Regions from separate parts of the Pseudocitrobacter sp. 73 genome, predicted to be linked through region 1. Evidence: predicted binding sites of a transcription regulator. Region 1 holds the regulator's gene; each other region holds the start of a gene.
What was found. The regulator Fur, encoded in region 1, represses iron uptake genes when iron is present. The targets are predictions, from matches to a motif close to ATAATAATGAGAACNACTATCAA.

Region 1 (4,853 bases):
GTGCGGGTAAGCGATTACCAGGCGTGCATTCTGGCGAGAAAAACCGGCAACGATCAGGCTGTGAAGAAAGATTGCGGGTTAATCTGGCAGGAAATTCGCAGTAATAATACTCCCCGTTAAGATAACGTGCCCGATAAGCTTGCTTGTCGGGCACGGCTGCATGAATGTGCAAACTAAGCGGGTATCAACATTATCGTATTCCCAGGTCGAAGCGATAAGATGAATTGTCCTGCCTCATCGGTGTGCCATTGAAGGTGACTGAAATCGATTACGGCACACTCCGGACCACCGTTTTGTAACGCCTCGCTACCGACGCCAACGCAGTACGTACCCGCGCTGACAGCGGAGGTGATCCCGCTGTGGGAATCTTCAAAAACTAATGCCTTATCTGGTGTGATCCCCAGTTGCGTTGCCGCCAACAAATAGGGGTCAGGCCAGGGCTTTCCTCTTTCGACATCATCACGTTCGACGATGATTGAAATCGCATCGTCTACACCCAGCATATGAATAACACGATCGATTTTCTTGCGCCAGCCGCTGGTGACGATACCGATGATGACCCCTGCATGGTGTAGGGCTGTAATAAACTCGGCAACACCCTTAATGGGCTCGTAATCCGCATTATTTTCTGCATCGATAATGTACTGCTGAACGATCGCCTGATCTTTCCTGGAAAGATCGCTGAAGAGTGCGCGAATTGTATGTGGCCCCGGTTGACCATGAATGTGTAGAGCAATATCTTCGTTGCTGATATCACGATCGTAAAGCTTGCCAGCCCCTCTCCATGCCTTCTCAATCACGAGGTTTGAATCGATCAACACGCCATCCATATCAAAAAGGACAGCAGTCAGTACGGGCATCGCTTGAGTCATTTTTCCCCCTGTATCTTCTGAAAACATTCTGTGACTTTTTATGGATAATCGGTTGAAACAGGGGCTATGTATAATGCTTTTTTTTCGCGCAGGGATAAAAAACGGGAATGGAAAATCGCCGACTACAGGCATTTGTTACGCTCGCGGAGCAGGGGAGTTACCATGCCGCTGCAGATGCGTTGTGTATCACTCAGCCTGCGTTAAGCAAACAGATCCAGGTGCTGGAGGACGATTTGGGTTTGGTGCTTTTTACTCGTGGGCGCCACGGTGCAACACTTACTTGCCAGGGGAAATTGTTCTACCCCGAGGCGTGCGAATTTCTGGTGCGTTACCGCGAATTGCGGAAATTTGCCGGGGATATCAAACGGGGGGCGACAGCCAAACTCGCCCTCGGGTTTGGGCTATCGACATATTCTCTTACGCCGCAATGGATTAATACTTTTCAGGCGCGTTTTCCTGATGTCACCGTCTCGCTCAACAACATTCCTTCAAGCGTGCAGTGCCGAATGCTGCTCGAAGGAGCGCTGCATATTGGTTTCTTGCGGCTGCCCGTTCTGCCGCCTCTGTCACATTTTGTGATTAAACAGGAGCGTCTGGTGCTTGCCGTTCCCGCGAATGCGTCTGTAAAAGAAGGATTACATCATCTTGTTGAACACTATCCGTTATTACGTCTCAGTACGCACGCCGCGCCGTGTCTGGCTGAGCAGGTTCGCATCATCCTCGCCGAGCAGTTTCCCGATGTGCATGCGGTATCCGTTTCCGACGATATGCATTCTTTACTGGCGCTGATCGGTGGCGGCAACGGTATTGCCTTTTTGCCTGAGAGTATCTGTAACGTTCTGCCTGCCGGGGTAAAAATGGTCGAACTGGCTAATGTCAAAGTGGGGTGGGAAATTGCGATGGCCTGGGATCCTACGCGAGAGCATGAAGGACGGGACAATTTTCTGCGGATGGTGATGGAAATGAAGCCATAGACCACCATAAAAAACCAGCCCGTAAGCTGGTTTTGTCATTTCAGTGTGAAAATTACTTCTCTACACCATCATGTGCGTGTTCATCTTCGCGGCAATCGCCTTCAGCGCAGTGACCATACAGGTACAGGCTGTGGTTGGTTAAGCGGATACCGTGTTTCGCGGCAATTTCACGCTGGCGAGCTTCGATGGAATCATCGCTGAATTCGATAACCTTGCCGCAGTCGAGGCAGATCAGGTGATCGTGATGGTGTTGTTGAGTGAGTTCGAAAACGGACTTACCGCCTTCAAAATTATGGCGCGTTACGATGCCCGCATCATCAAACTGGTTCAGAACACGGTAGACGGTCGCCAGACCAATCTCTTCACCCATGTCGATCAGGCGTTTATATAAGTCTTCCGCGCTGACATGGTGATTGTCTGGTTCCTGAAGCACTTCCAGGATCTTTAACCGGGGAAGTGTGACTTTCAGGCCAGCCTTCTTTAATGCGGTATTGTTGTCAGTCATGCGGAATCTGTCCTGTTGCTAAACGATTGACTTCCAAACGCGGAAGTATCACAGAGAGTGCACCGAGTGTAATGCGTCTCATTATAGAATGACGCCTTCTAAATGAAAACAGCAAGACCCAGGCGAATAAAGATTTCGAAAACGAGGCTTGACCAGCAAACTCGCTAAATTCAGAAGATATTGTACAGATTTGCGCTCAAAAGTTAAAAAATTGTAGCTATTATTTTGATTGCTTTTGCCTATTAATGCGGTGTGATTTAACAATCACACCGCAACAAACATCAGGCGTTTTTGATCTCTTCCAGATGCAGCTCTTCGGAGACCTGTTTAACCCATTTTTCTACACGTTCAGCGGTCAGTTCCGGCTGACGATCTTCATCAATAGCCAGACCCACGAAGTGATCGTCATCAGCCAGGCCTTTAGAGGCTTCGAAGTGGTAACCGGCTGTTGGCCAATGGCCGACGATGGTTGCACCGCGCGGTTCAATGATGTCGCGAATAGTGCCCAGCGCATCACAGAAGTATTCCGCATAGTCTTCCTGGTCGCCGCAGCCGAACAGTGCAACCAGTTTGCCATTGAAATCAACTTCTTCCAGCGTCGGGAAGAAATCATCCCAGTCGCACTGCGCTTCACCGTAGTACCAGGTAGGGATACCCAGCAGCAGAATGTCGAATGCAGCCAGGTCTTCTTTGCTGCTCTTGGCAATGTCATGCACGTCGGCAACGTCTTTACCAAGCTGTTTCTGAATCATTTTTGCGATATTTTCGGTATTGCCGGTGTCGCTACCAAAGAAAATGCCAACGATTGCCATGAGTTAAATAACCTCTTGAAACTTAATGATATGGTGGTGGCGTATTGCCCACAGATAAGGGCAATCATAGCAGAACAGAGAAGGGTGCGGAATCAGCAATCGTACCGGACTGCACACTCTGCTACATGAAAGCGGGGTTTTATGAAATTTTCAGAGCTTTTCCTGCGCGCGAAGCAGGGCTAACTGGCTCATCAGAATCTCTTCGATAAGCTCACTGCGACTCATATCGCGCGCGGTTGCCAGTTCGTTCAGGGCATCTACCGCATCGCTATTGAGTTTCAGTTCGACACGCTTCAGGCCGCGAACTTTATCGCGTTTTAATTGATTACGCTTATTGATGCGCAGCTGTTCGTCACGCGAAAGCGGATTGGTTTTGGGTCTTCCCGGCCGACGCTCATTTGCGAACAAATCAATTGTCGTGCGGTCCGTTTGTTCTTTTGCCATGGTTCAGAGTGACTTCGGGGAAACAAGCTACCGGGAAACGCCCGGTGCAGACAGCGCGCAATCATACATCACCGCAACCGACACGCCAACGACCACGACCATAATGGCGCGCGGTCGTTGAGTTTTTAATCAGTCTGCTAAATATCGACGAATAGCGCGCAGCACCGCGTCCGGTTTTTCTGCATGCACCCAGTGACCAGCGCCTGCAATGACGTGTGCGCGTGCCTGCGGGAATTGCGAGAGCAGAGCCTCCCGGTAAGCTTCGGTAACATAAGGGGAATTTCCGCCAGGGATAAACAGTGCCGGATGTTCCCATGCCGGAATTGTCTCCCAGCCGACGATGTGCGGGTACTGATCCCACAGGACCGGTACGTTGAAGCGCCACTCGCCGTCGACAAACGACTTCAGCAGAAATTGAATCACGCCTTCTTCGGCTAAAAATTCGCGCATTACGGTTGCAGCCTGCTGGCGCGAGGAGACCCCCGCGCTGGTGACCGCGTTAATTGCCGCAAAAATCTCATCGTGGCGTCGCACCTGGTAGTCCACCGGCGCGATATCAATGGCGACCAGATTATCGATGCGTTCCGGGGCCAGCGCGGTCAGGGCCATCACTGCTTTGCCGCCCATCGAGTGACCAATCACCGTGGCTTTCTCGATGTTATGGGCGTCGAGGGTATCCAGCAGATCCTGGGCCATCGCCGGGTAGGTCATTTCGTTTGCTCGCGGAGAAAGACCATGGTTACGCATATCCACTTGCAGAATATCGTGGTCGGTCACCAGGTCGCGCGCCAGCACGCCGAGGTTGTCCAGGCTGCCAAAAAGGCCGTGAACGAGCAGAATGGGGGAATTATTGTGCAGGTTTTGTGCAGTTTGCGCTCGGGTATTCAATTTCATAGCAAAGTTCTTTTTTTCGCTCTGTCGGGTTAGGGTATTATGTTGGACATTCTCACGTTCAGGGGCAAGATACGATTTTTATCCCATTTTTGCCGCTATCCTGGTATGACGCTATCCGCTGTTGGGTTTTGAACATAAAATCCCAGCAACTTGTATTCAGAAAAATAATTGCACTGGATTAAGATGAAAACGATCGAAGTTGATGACGAACTCTATCGCTATATTGCCGCCCACACACTGCACATTGGCGAGAGCGCATCTGACATTTTACGGCGGATGCTGAAGTTTACCGCCGCATCACAACCTGTTGTTGCTGCTCCGGTTGCCAAAACTGAAGTTGCGCCTGCTCAGG
Region 2 (4,853 bases), on a different contig from region 1:
GAGTGTATTAAACGGCAGGAACTGAATACCGCTGCGGCGATAGATTTGCGCTTTCCCGAGCTGTTCAATCGCCCGCGCCATCACACCGTCGGTGCGGCTATCACGGTAGGAGACCGGCAGGCCTAAGCGCTGACCGTCGCGATTAAGCAGAACGTAATCCACGCCCCAGGTGTCGATACCGATGCTGTCGATCAGGATGCCCTGTTCGCACACCTTGTTCAGGCCGGTGCGGATCTCCGCCTCAAGCCCGTCGATATCCCAGGTATCAAATCCATCCTGTTTTTGCAGGCAGTTCACGAAACGGTGGATTTCGTGCAGAGAGAGTGTGTGTTGCCCGGTGTCGTAGCGGGCAAGCATCACGCGTCCGCTGGATGCCCCTAAATCGACGGCCACACAATGGCGAAGAGTCATGGCTGGAGTCCTTCTTAATGTCATTGGACCCAGTCTAAGAAGCGCGTACGAGCGTGACCTTCTCATCACTGACAGCAAAATGGACGGCTGGCAAGAAAGCAAAGGTAGACGTGAGAGAGCTCACAATTTCCGCCAATCGCCCCGTATTGCGCGGGTGTGACGCTCTCCGCAATTCCCGATCTTTCCCGGCCTTTCTTGAAAAAACGACCAGGTTTGCGCCCTTTGGTGTCGAAACTTTAAGGTGAGGTTAGCCACCCCCGATTACTATCCTGATAACTTTTCTCATTGAGTGGGGGCGTTATGACCGTATTGCACAGTGTGGATTTTTTCCGTTCAGGGCGATTACCTGTAGCGATTGAACCGCGACTTCCGCAGCCCGCTTTTCCTGAGCATCATCATGATTTTCATGAAATTGTGATTGTTGAGCAGGGGACCGGTATTCATGTTTTCAATGGTCAGCCGCATACCATTTGCGGCGGTACGGTCTGTTTTGTTCGCGATACGGATCGCCATCTTTATGAGCACACCGATAACCTTTGTCTGACCAATGTCCTTTACCGCTCGCCGGAAGCGTTCCAGTTTCTTTCCGGGCTCGATCAACTGCTGCCGCAGGAGAAAGAGGGTAATTATCCTTCCCACTGGCGCGTAAGCCAGAGCACCCTGCAACAGGTGCGCTTTATCCTCGAGCAAATGGCGCAGGTGGATGACAACATGGATGCAGCAACACTCGCCAATCGCGAAATTCTCTTTATGCAACTGCTGGTGTTGCTGCGTCGTGGAACCCAGGTTGCTGGCAGTGTTGATAATGACGCACGCCTGAACCAGTTGATGGCCTGGCTGGAAGAGCATTTTGCGGAAGATGTCTGCTGGGAAGCGCTGGCCGAGCAGTTTTCGCTGTCGCTGCGCACGCTTCATCGCCAGCTTAAACACTCGACGGGCCTGACGCCGCAGCGTTATCTCAATCGCCTGCGTTTGATTAAGGCCCGCCATCTGCTGCGCCACAGCGACGAAAGCGTAACGGATATTGCCTACCACTGTGGCTTTGGCGACAGCAACCACTTTTCCACCCTGTTCCGCCGGGAATTCGACTGGTCACCGCGCGATATTCGCCAGGGCCGTGATGCCACCTTGCAGTAACGCGGCGGCTATCAACGTTTTCTCAGCGTAGAACTGCGACAATAGTGCGTTATAAGTCGTGAGGTATGGCTGTGTCGGGTCACTTAGTTCTGCGAAAAGAGGAATTCTTTGCTCGCCCCGGGCAAGCGGTGGCGGTCGCCGATCGTTATCCGCAAAACGTCTTTGCGGAGCATACCCATGAATTTTGCGAGCTGGTGCTGGTCTGGCGCGGAAACGGCCTGCATATGCTCAACGATCGCCCTTATCGCATCACGCGGGGCGATCTCTTCTACATCCGCGCGGAAGATAAACACTCCTACGCCTCGGTTAACGATCTGGTTTTACAGAATATTATCTACTGCCCCGAGCGGCTGAAGCTTAATCTGGACTGGCAAAACTACCTGCCCGGACTGAACGGCAGTGCCTGGACGCCGCACTGGCGCATTGGCAGCAACGGAATGACTCAGACGCGGCAAATCATCACCCAACTGGAGCATGAAAGCCGTAAAGATGAACCGCTGGCGAATGAAATGGCCGAGTTGCTTTTTGCCCAACTGGTGGTCTCTTTCAAACGTTATCGCTACGCTACCGATAATCTGGAAGCGACGCAAAGCGAAGCATTGCTCGACCGATTGCTGAGTGCGCTTGCCGGAAGCCTGAATCGTCCATTTTCTCTCGATCTGTTTTGTTCGCAGGAAGGTTGTAGCGAACGTGCGCTGCGTCAGCAGTTTCGCCAACAGACAGGCATGACGGTGAATCACTATCTGCGTCAGTTGCGCATCTGCCACGCGCAGTATTTGTTGCAGCATACCGATTTGATGATCGGAAAGGTGGCGATGCAGTGCGGTTTTGAGGACAGTAACTACTTTTCGGTGGTGTTTAATCGCGAGGTGGGGATGACGCCAGGTCAGTGGCGTCATCGCACCGGAGTGGTTGCCTGATTAACTCGCCATACCCAGCCCAACAATATTCGCCGCGATGATAATCACCACGCAGCCGACACTCAGCACGCCGACCGGACGGCGACCGGCATTGGCCCACTCTTTCAGCACCAGACCAACCAGACCACCGCACAGCACGTAGAAGCTCATGTGCAGCATCCAACTGATGTATTCATACTGCGCCGGAATTTTGGCATGGCCCCAGGCGTAGAAGAAGAACTGCAAATACCACATCAGGCCGCCCAACGCGGAGAGCAATACGTTGGTGATGATCAGCGGTTTTGCCAGCGAGAAGTCCGCTTTTACTGACAATGTTTTCACTTTTGCCAGACGAATAAAGCAGAATCCGAGATTGATCAGCGCGCCGCCACCCATGATAACGACATAGCTAGGCAGTGCGACGTAGAGGGGGTCAACGCCCAGCGCAGCCGCCGCTTCGTGCATCGGTTTTGCAGCACTCATCGCGAATGACATTCCTGCTGAGAAGATGCCGCACATCACCGCCAGCAACAGCCCTTTCTTGAGGTTAAAGTCTTCCGCTTTAATGCCCATGTTGCGCTCTTTCAACTGGCCCGCGCGGGTGACGATGCCCACGCCGATCAGCGCAACCAGCACGCCCAGCAGCGTCATGCGGCCGCCTTTGGTGTTGATCAGCACATCAAAGTTACCGTTCAGAATCGGCGTCATTAGCGTGCCGACAATCAGCGTAATGCCAATCGCAATCCCGATGCCCATCGACATGCCGAGATAGCGCATCGTCAGGCCATAGTTGATATTGCCGATGCCCCACATCGCGCCGAAGAGAAAGACCGGCATCAGGGTTGAGGCGCTAAATGAGCCGTAGTAGGCCCAGAAATTGGGTAACAGCAGGGAACTGATTGTCCAGGGGAGAATAAGCCACGACACGGTGCCACCAACGGACCACATCGTCTCCCAGGACCAGTGTTTGACCTTCTTGAAAGGGGCATAGAAACAGGCTGCACTGGCTGCGCCTATCAAATGCCAGAAAATGCCCATCATAATCGCATTATTCATTATTGTTTCCTCAACGGGTTGTTGTTGGTTCAGGCTTCCTGCCAACCCGTTGAGCTTAAAAAGTATGCGATTTATTAACCTTCCATTAATTGCCACCGTGAATCAAATAATGACCATCAGAGCAATGTCGTGGTGAGTGGCTTCACACTTTTACATTCTGCGTAAAAAGCCAGGCGGTTGTGCCTTTCACATTGATAGGCAACGTATTTCTGGCTTGTAAGCCTCGTAAAATCAGGCACATAACAGAAAGTTATAACCTTATAAAAACTACGGCATTGATAATCATTTTCAATATCATTTAATTAACTATAATGAACCAACTGCTTACGCGGCGTTAACACTTTGCCGCCCGACAATAATGGAGAAGATTATGAGCTATACCCTGCCATCACTGCCTTATGCATACGATGCCCTGGAACCGCACTTCGATAAGCAGACGATGGAAATCCATCACACTAAACACCACCAGACCTACGTGAATAATGCGAATACCGCGCTGGAAAGCCTGCCGGAGTTCGCTTCCCTGTCTGCTGAAGAACTGATCACCAAACTGGACCAGATCCCGGCTGAGAAAAGAACCTTCCTGCGTAACAATGCCGGCGGCCACGCTAACCACAGCCTGTTCTGGAAAGGCCTGAAAAAAGGCACCACCCTGCAGGGTGATCTGAAAGCAGCTATCGAGCGCGATTTCGGTTCCGTTGACAAATTCAAAGAAGAATTCGAAAAAGCGGCTGCGACCCGTTTCGGTTCCGGTTGGGCATGGCTGGTGCTGAAAGGCGACAAACTGGCTGTTGTTTCTACCGCTAACCAGGATTCCCCGCTGATGGGTGAAGCTATCTCTGGCGCATCCGGCTTCCCGATTGTGGGCCTGGACGTTTGGGAACACGCTTACTACCTGAAATTCCAGAACCGCCGCCCGGACTACATCAAAGAGTTCTGGAACGTGGTGAACTGGGACGAAGCTGCTGCACGTTTCGCAGCTAAAAAATAAGTTTGTATCCATAGCCTTGCCGTAAGGTGAGGTACGAAAGCCCCCGCAGGGTTAGGCTGCGGGGGCTTTTTTATTTAACGTCTGACTGTTAGGTCGGCGCTTTTAAAAATATGCCTGTGTTAGTTTTATGGATTCAAATTGCGCTAACATATTTTAAGCATGTTTGCCTTTGTCAGAATGCCATAGATTATTAGTACATGGCACTCCAGCCAGGATAATCGCTAATTGCATCGCTAATAGCTAAATAGCGAGATTATATTTGTGTTGGTAATAGCTAATATTTATTAACTCACTAACTGAATAATTGTAAGAAAACCTTTTTATTCATTTGGTTACATTCTTTTTTGCCGGGTAATACA
Region 3 (4,853 bases), on a different contig from region 1:
CATCGTGCCAGATGGCGTCACGCTTAGCAGCACTCAACAGTGGTTTATTGATTTGTACCAAAGCTCAGAAGGCTGGTATCTCCTGCCGCCATGGCACTTTATGAACATGGCGCAGGCGTGCATGCTCGCGTTCGGTACTTGCCTGATACTGCTGCTGATTATGAGCGCAGCCTGGGGTATAAAGCTTATCAGAGGATGAAACAAGCCTGATGGCGCAACGCTTATCAGACCTACCGACAGTCCGCAACTCATTGACAGGGCGGGCTATTCGTAGGCCGGGTAAGCGCAGCGCCACCCGGCAAAAGATCACCCAATCTGAACGGACAACATGCTTAAGCTTCCCATCTCCAGCCCGTCCACCGGAATCGTGATAGGCTCTTCGCCATCCCATGCTCCCAGCACATACAGCAGCGGCAGGAAATGATCTGCCGTAGGGTTCGACAATGATCCCCCTTCATGCTCCAGATAGTTCACCAGCGGATGCTTCTCCAGCGCGCCTTTCCAGTTCAGGTTAGCTTTCACATAGTCGTTAAAGGACGTTGCCCATGGGTACGGCGTGCCATCACCGTGCCATTTCGCGGTCCGCAGGTTATGCACCACGTTGCCACTGGCCACCAGCATAACGCCTTCATCGCGCAGGCTGGCGAGCTTACGGCCCATCTCCATATGCCAGGACGCAGGTTTGGTGCTATCGATGCTTAACTGCACCATCGGAATATCCGCGTTCGGGTACATCTTAATCAACACGCCCCAGGAGCCGTGGTCAAAACCCCAGGCTTCATTGTCCAGTGTCACAGGCACCGGTGACAACAGCTCAACTAATTTCTGCGCTAATGCCGGAGACCCGGGCGCCGGATAGTGAATGTCATACAGCGCCTGCGGGAAGCCGCCAAAATCATGAATCGTTTTCGGTGCTTCCATGGCCGTCACACCCGTTCCACGTGTGAACCAGTGTGCAGAAATGACCACAATTGCTTTTGGACGAGGTAACGTCTCGCCCAGGTGCTGCCAGGTGCGGGTATAGATGTTGTCTTCCAGCACGTTCATCGGGCTACCGTGACCTAAAAACAACGCTGGCATTCGGGTACGAGACATGGTGTTATCCTCATAAAGAGTACGATGTAATAACACTACATTAACCTGTTTTAGACAGGGTGAAACTCAGATAAGCGTGATGATGATCTTCAGAAAATTTGAATGTAAGCTGGAGTAAAGACGCAATAAGTCTCTCGAAATGGACGACAACTTTTAGTATAAATGATAATCATTATCATAAGGAGTAAGCGATGTCGGTACCCTTAATTCTGACCTTATTAGCGGGTGCGGCCACGTTTATTGGCGCGATCCTTGGCGTTATCGGGCAAAAACCTTCCAACCGCGTGCTGGCGTTTTCACTAGGCTTCGCGGCGGGTATTATGCTGCTGATTTCCCTGATGGAAATGCTGCCTGCCGCACTGCATACCGAAGGCATGTCGCCCGTGCTGGGCTACGGTATGTTTGTTGTCGGCCTGCTCGGCTATTTCGCGCTCGATCGCCTATTGCCGCACGCACACCCGCAGGATTTAGCCCCTGCGGATGTTAAACCCCTGCCGCCCAACATCCGGCGGACGGCGGTTTTACTGACGCTGGGCATCAGCCTGCATAACTTTCCGGAAGGCATTGCGACGTTTGTTACGGCCAGCAATAACCTGGAACTCGGCTTTGGCATCGCATTCGCCGTCGCGCTACATAATATTCCTGAAGGCCTTGCGGTTTCCGGGCCCATTTATGCGGCTACAGGCTCAAAGCGCAAAGCGGTATTCTGGGCAGGTATTTCCGGGATGGCGGAAATCCTCGGCGGCGTGCTGGCATGGTTAATTCTCGGCAGCCTGGTCTCCCCGGTCGTGATGGCGGCCATTATGGCGGCCGTTGCCGGGATTATGGTCGCGCTGTCAGTGGATGAATTGATGCCGCTGGCCAAAGAGATAGACCCGAACAATAACCCCAGCTATGGCGTTCTTTGCGGTATGTCCGTAATGGGACTAAGCCTGGTCTTGTTACAGTCCATTGGGCTTGGTTAATATTAGCGCCGTGCTGGGGTTACAGCACGGCGTAATGGGTTAGCTAATATTGTGTCACAAAATTTAGTCTGAATTTTTTAGCTATCGTTGTGAACTATGAGCAAATCATGATAATAACCATAATTATTACGTAATCACGCCGCACTAACATAATCACCAAACCAATATTATATTTAAATAATATTTTCAAAGATAATATTTTAATTTTTTCAGATTATCCTGTTTAGTTTTTCTAAACCTTCACTGATATCCCTTACGATATAATTGAGATGTTGATATTTAGCACAAGCCTATCTCATTATATTACAAGGATATTCTATGATTTCAGGAAAGAAAACATTGTTGGCATTACTATTAAGCGCACTCACCTCTGGATACGCACTGGCTGATGTTGATGGCGGTGGCGGCAAAATTACGTTTACAGGGCTGGTTATCAGCGCCCCTTGTGCTATTCAGGCAGACGATGTCGATAAGCAGGTAAATTTAGGTGAAGTGCCGGCAAGCTACATCAATGCTAACACCCATTCTGAAGCCGTAGACTCCAGTCTGCATCTCATTAACTGCGACTTACCGAATTCCGATAACGGTAGCGGAGTGAATGTCACCAAAGTTGACGTGACCTTCAGCAGTGGTAGCGTGGAACCCTCAGATACCAGCCTGTTGACGAACACTTATGCCAGCGGTGCAACCAACGTTGGAATACGTTTGCTGGATAAGAACAGCAGCAATATCACTTTAGGTACAGCGCAAAGCCTCGACCTTATCGCATCGTCACAAACCCAAATTCTGCCGTTTAAAGCCTGGATGGAGAAAGTTGGTGCCGCCGATGTCACGCCGGGGGGCGTAACAGCAACAGCGAATTACACGCTGACCTATAAGTAATTGATGGCGGCCATGAAGGCCGCCTCACTATATCATTGCAATAGCCCCGGTAAGGATGCCATGGACACTTGCAAGCTTCTGGTTCTAAGCAGTGGTTTATTATTCGCCACTTCAGTCCACTCTGTAGAATTCAATCTCAATGCTTTGGATAAATCCATGCGCGACAGCGTGGATATTTCACTGCTCAAAGAGAAGGCGGCGATTGCGCCTGGAAACTACTTTGTTTCAGTCGCAGTAAATAAGATTCTTATTTCTGCCGGCCAGGAGCTTAGCTGGAAAGCAAAAGATAATGCAGTCACGGTATGCATTCCTGTTGAACTTGCTGATCAATTAGGTCTGAAAGAAAACATCCGTGCCGCGCTAACGTTAGATAAGGGCTGCGTTGATTTCAGTAACCACCCTACCATTCAGTTCTCACTCGACAGTGCGAATCAGCGTCTGGATATCACTGTTCCTCAGGCATTGCTCTCCTGGAAATCGGACAACTGGATGCCCCCCTCCTCCTGGGATGCGGGCGTGGCGGGCTTGCTGCTGGATTACAATTTGTTTGCCAGCACCTATCGCCCTTATCACGGCGAGCACACTGAAAATATTAACGCTTACGGTACGGCAGGGCTGAATGCGGGGGCCTGGCGCCTGCGTAGTGACTACCAGATTAGCCAGAACCACAATGGCGAAAGCTCACAAACGACACGCGGCCTCTCGCGAACCTATCTTTTTCGTCCACTTCCTGCACTTGGTGCCAAACTCACGCTGGGCGAAACCGATTTCAGCTCCAGCATCTTTGATGCCTTTGCCTACAATGGTGCAGCGCTCGCCAGCGACGATCGCATGCTTCCCTGGGAGCTTCGTGGCTACGCGCCACAGATAAGCGGCATCGCCCAGACTAACGCTACGGTGACGGTCAGCCATGCCGGACGCGTTATCTACCAGACAAAGGTTGCGCCAGGTCCTTTTATCATCAGCGACCTAAACCAGTCGGTACAGGGAACACTGGACGTCAAGGTCACTGAAGAAGATGGCCGGGTCAACAGCTTTCAGGTTTCAGCTGCCTCTACCCCCTTCCTCACCCGGGAAGGACAGGTTCGCTACAAGTTCGCCGCTGGGCGTGCACGTCCGGACATCTCGCACCACGTTGTTGATGATACCTTCATCAGCAGCGAGGCCTCATGGGGCATGCTCTCCAATACCTCCGTTTATGGCGGCGTGCTGGCCGCAGGAAGCGACTATCGTTCAGTTGCATTGGGGATTGGGCAAAATATGCTCTGGTTGGGCGCGTTATCCTTCGATGCCACACATGCCAGCAGTACTTTCGAGGATGGCCACACAGAAAAAGGTCTCAGCTATCGCCTGAATTACAGCAAACGTGTTGATGCAACAGACAGCCAGATATCACTGGCGGCCTATCGTTTTTCCGAGCGTGAGTTCCACAGTTACGCTAACTTTATCGCTCATCAGTATAACGACGCCGACACCCAGGACGAGAAGCAAACGATCAGCCTCTCGTTTAATCAGCCTGTTACACCGCTTAATCTTAATCTTTACGTCAGCGCACTGCGCCAGAAATGGTGGGACGGCGATAGCTCTACGACGGCCAGCATCACGGCGGGATATAACTTCGATCTCGGTAAATGGAAAGGACTCACCCTCTCCACCTCCTGGAGCTCTACGCGTTATGAAGAGAGTGGCACAGATAACCAACTCTACGTTTCACTCTCTATTCCTTTTGGCTACAGTCGACGCCTGAATTACGACATGCGCAACAGCGCAACCACCAGCAATATGCTGAGCTGGAGCGACGCATCAAATCCACGCAATACCTGGGGCGTTTCTGCGGGTGTGGAAACAGATAAACCGGATAATGGCAGTCAATTCCGTGGCAACCTTCAGCACCTCACATCGCTTGGCGAT

Region 2: a site for Fur is predicted at 3,779-3,801, ahead of sodA (superoxide dismutase [Mn]). Genes of this name have one in related genera too.
Region 3: a site for Fur is predicted at 1,258-1,280, ahead of zupT (zinc transporter ZupT). Genes of this name have one in related genera too.

What each region holds. Positions count from the first base shown of each region.
Region 1 covers NZ_VTZO01000020.1:162,209-167,061, forward strand. The annotation lists gene chiQ (ChiQ/YbfN family lipoprotein) at 1-120, shown strand, start outside; gene F0Q32_RS19555 (HAD family phosphatase) at 174-872, opposite strand; gene F0Q32_RS19560 (LysR family transcriptional regulator) at 980-1,846, shown strand; gene fur (ferric iron uptake transcriptional regulator) at 1,899-2,351, opposite strand; gene fldA (flavodoxin FldA) at 2,633-3,163, opposite strand; gene ybfE (LexA regulated protein) at 3,314-3,607, opposite strand; gene ybfF (esterase) at 3,737-4,501, opposite strand; gene seqA (replication initiation negative regulator SeqA) at 4,685-4,853, shown strand, end outside.
Region 2 covers NZ_VTZO01000019.1:55,770-60,622, reverse strand. The annotation lists gene rhaB (rhamnulokinase) at 1-411, opposite strand, end outside; gene rhaS (HTH-type transcriptional activator RhaS) at 712-1,548, shown strand; gene rhaR (HTH-type transcriptional activator RhaR) at 1,620-2,468, shown strand; gene rhaT (L-rhamnose/proton symporter RhaT) at 2,469-3,503, opposite strand; gene sodA (superoxide dismutase [Mn]) at 3,874-4,494, shown strand.
Region 3 covers NZ_VTZO01000015.1:33,725-38,577, forward strand. The annotation lists gene dsbI (protein-disulfide oxidoreductase DsbI) at 1-199, shown strand, start outside; gene ygiD (4,5-DOPA dioxygenase extradiol) at 307-1,095, opposite strand; gene zupT (zinc transporter ZupT) at 1,287-2,060, shown strand; gene F0Q32_RS16120 (fimbrial protein) at 2,379-2,942, shown strand; gene F0Q32_RS16125 (fimbria/pilus outer membrane usher protein) at 3,003-4,853, shown strand, end outside.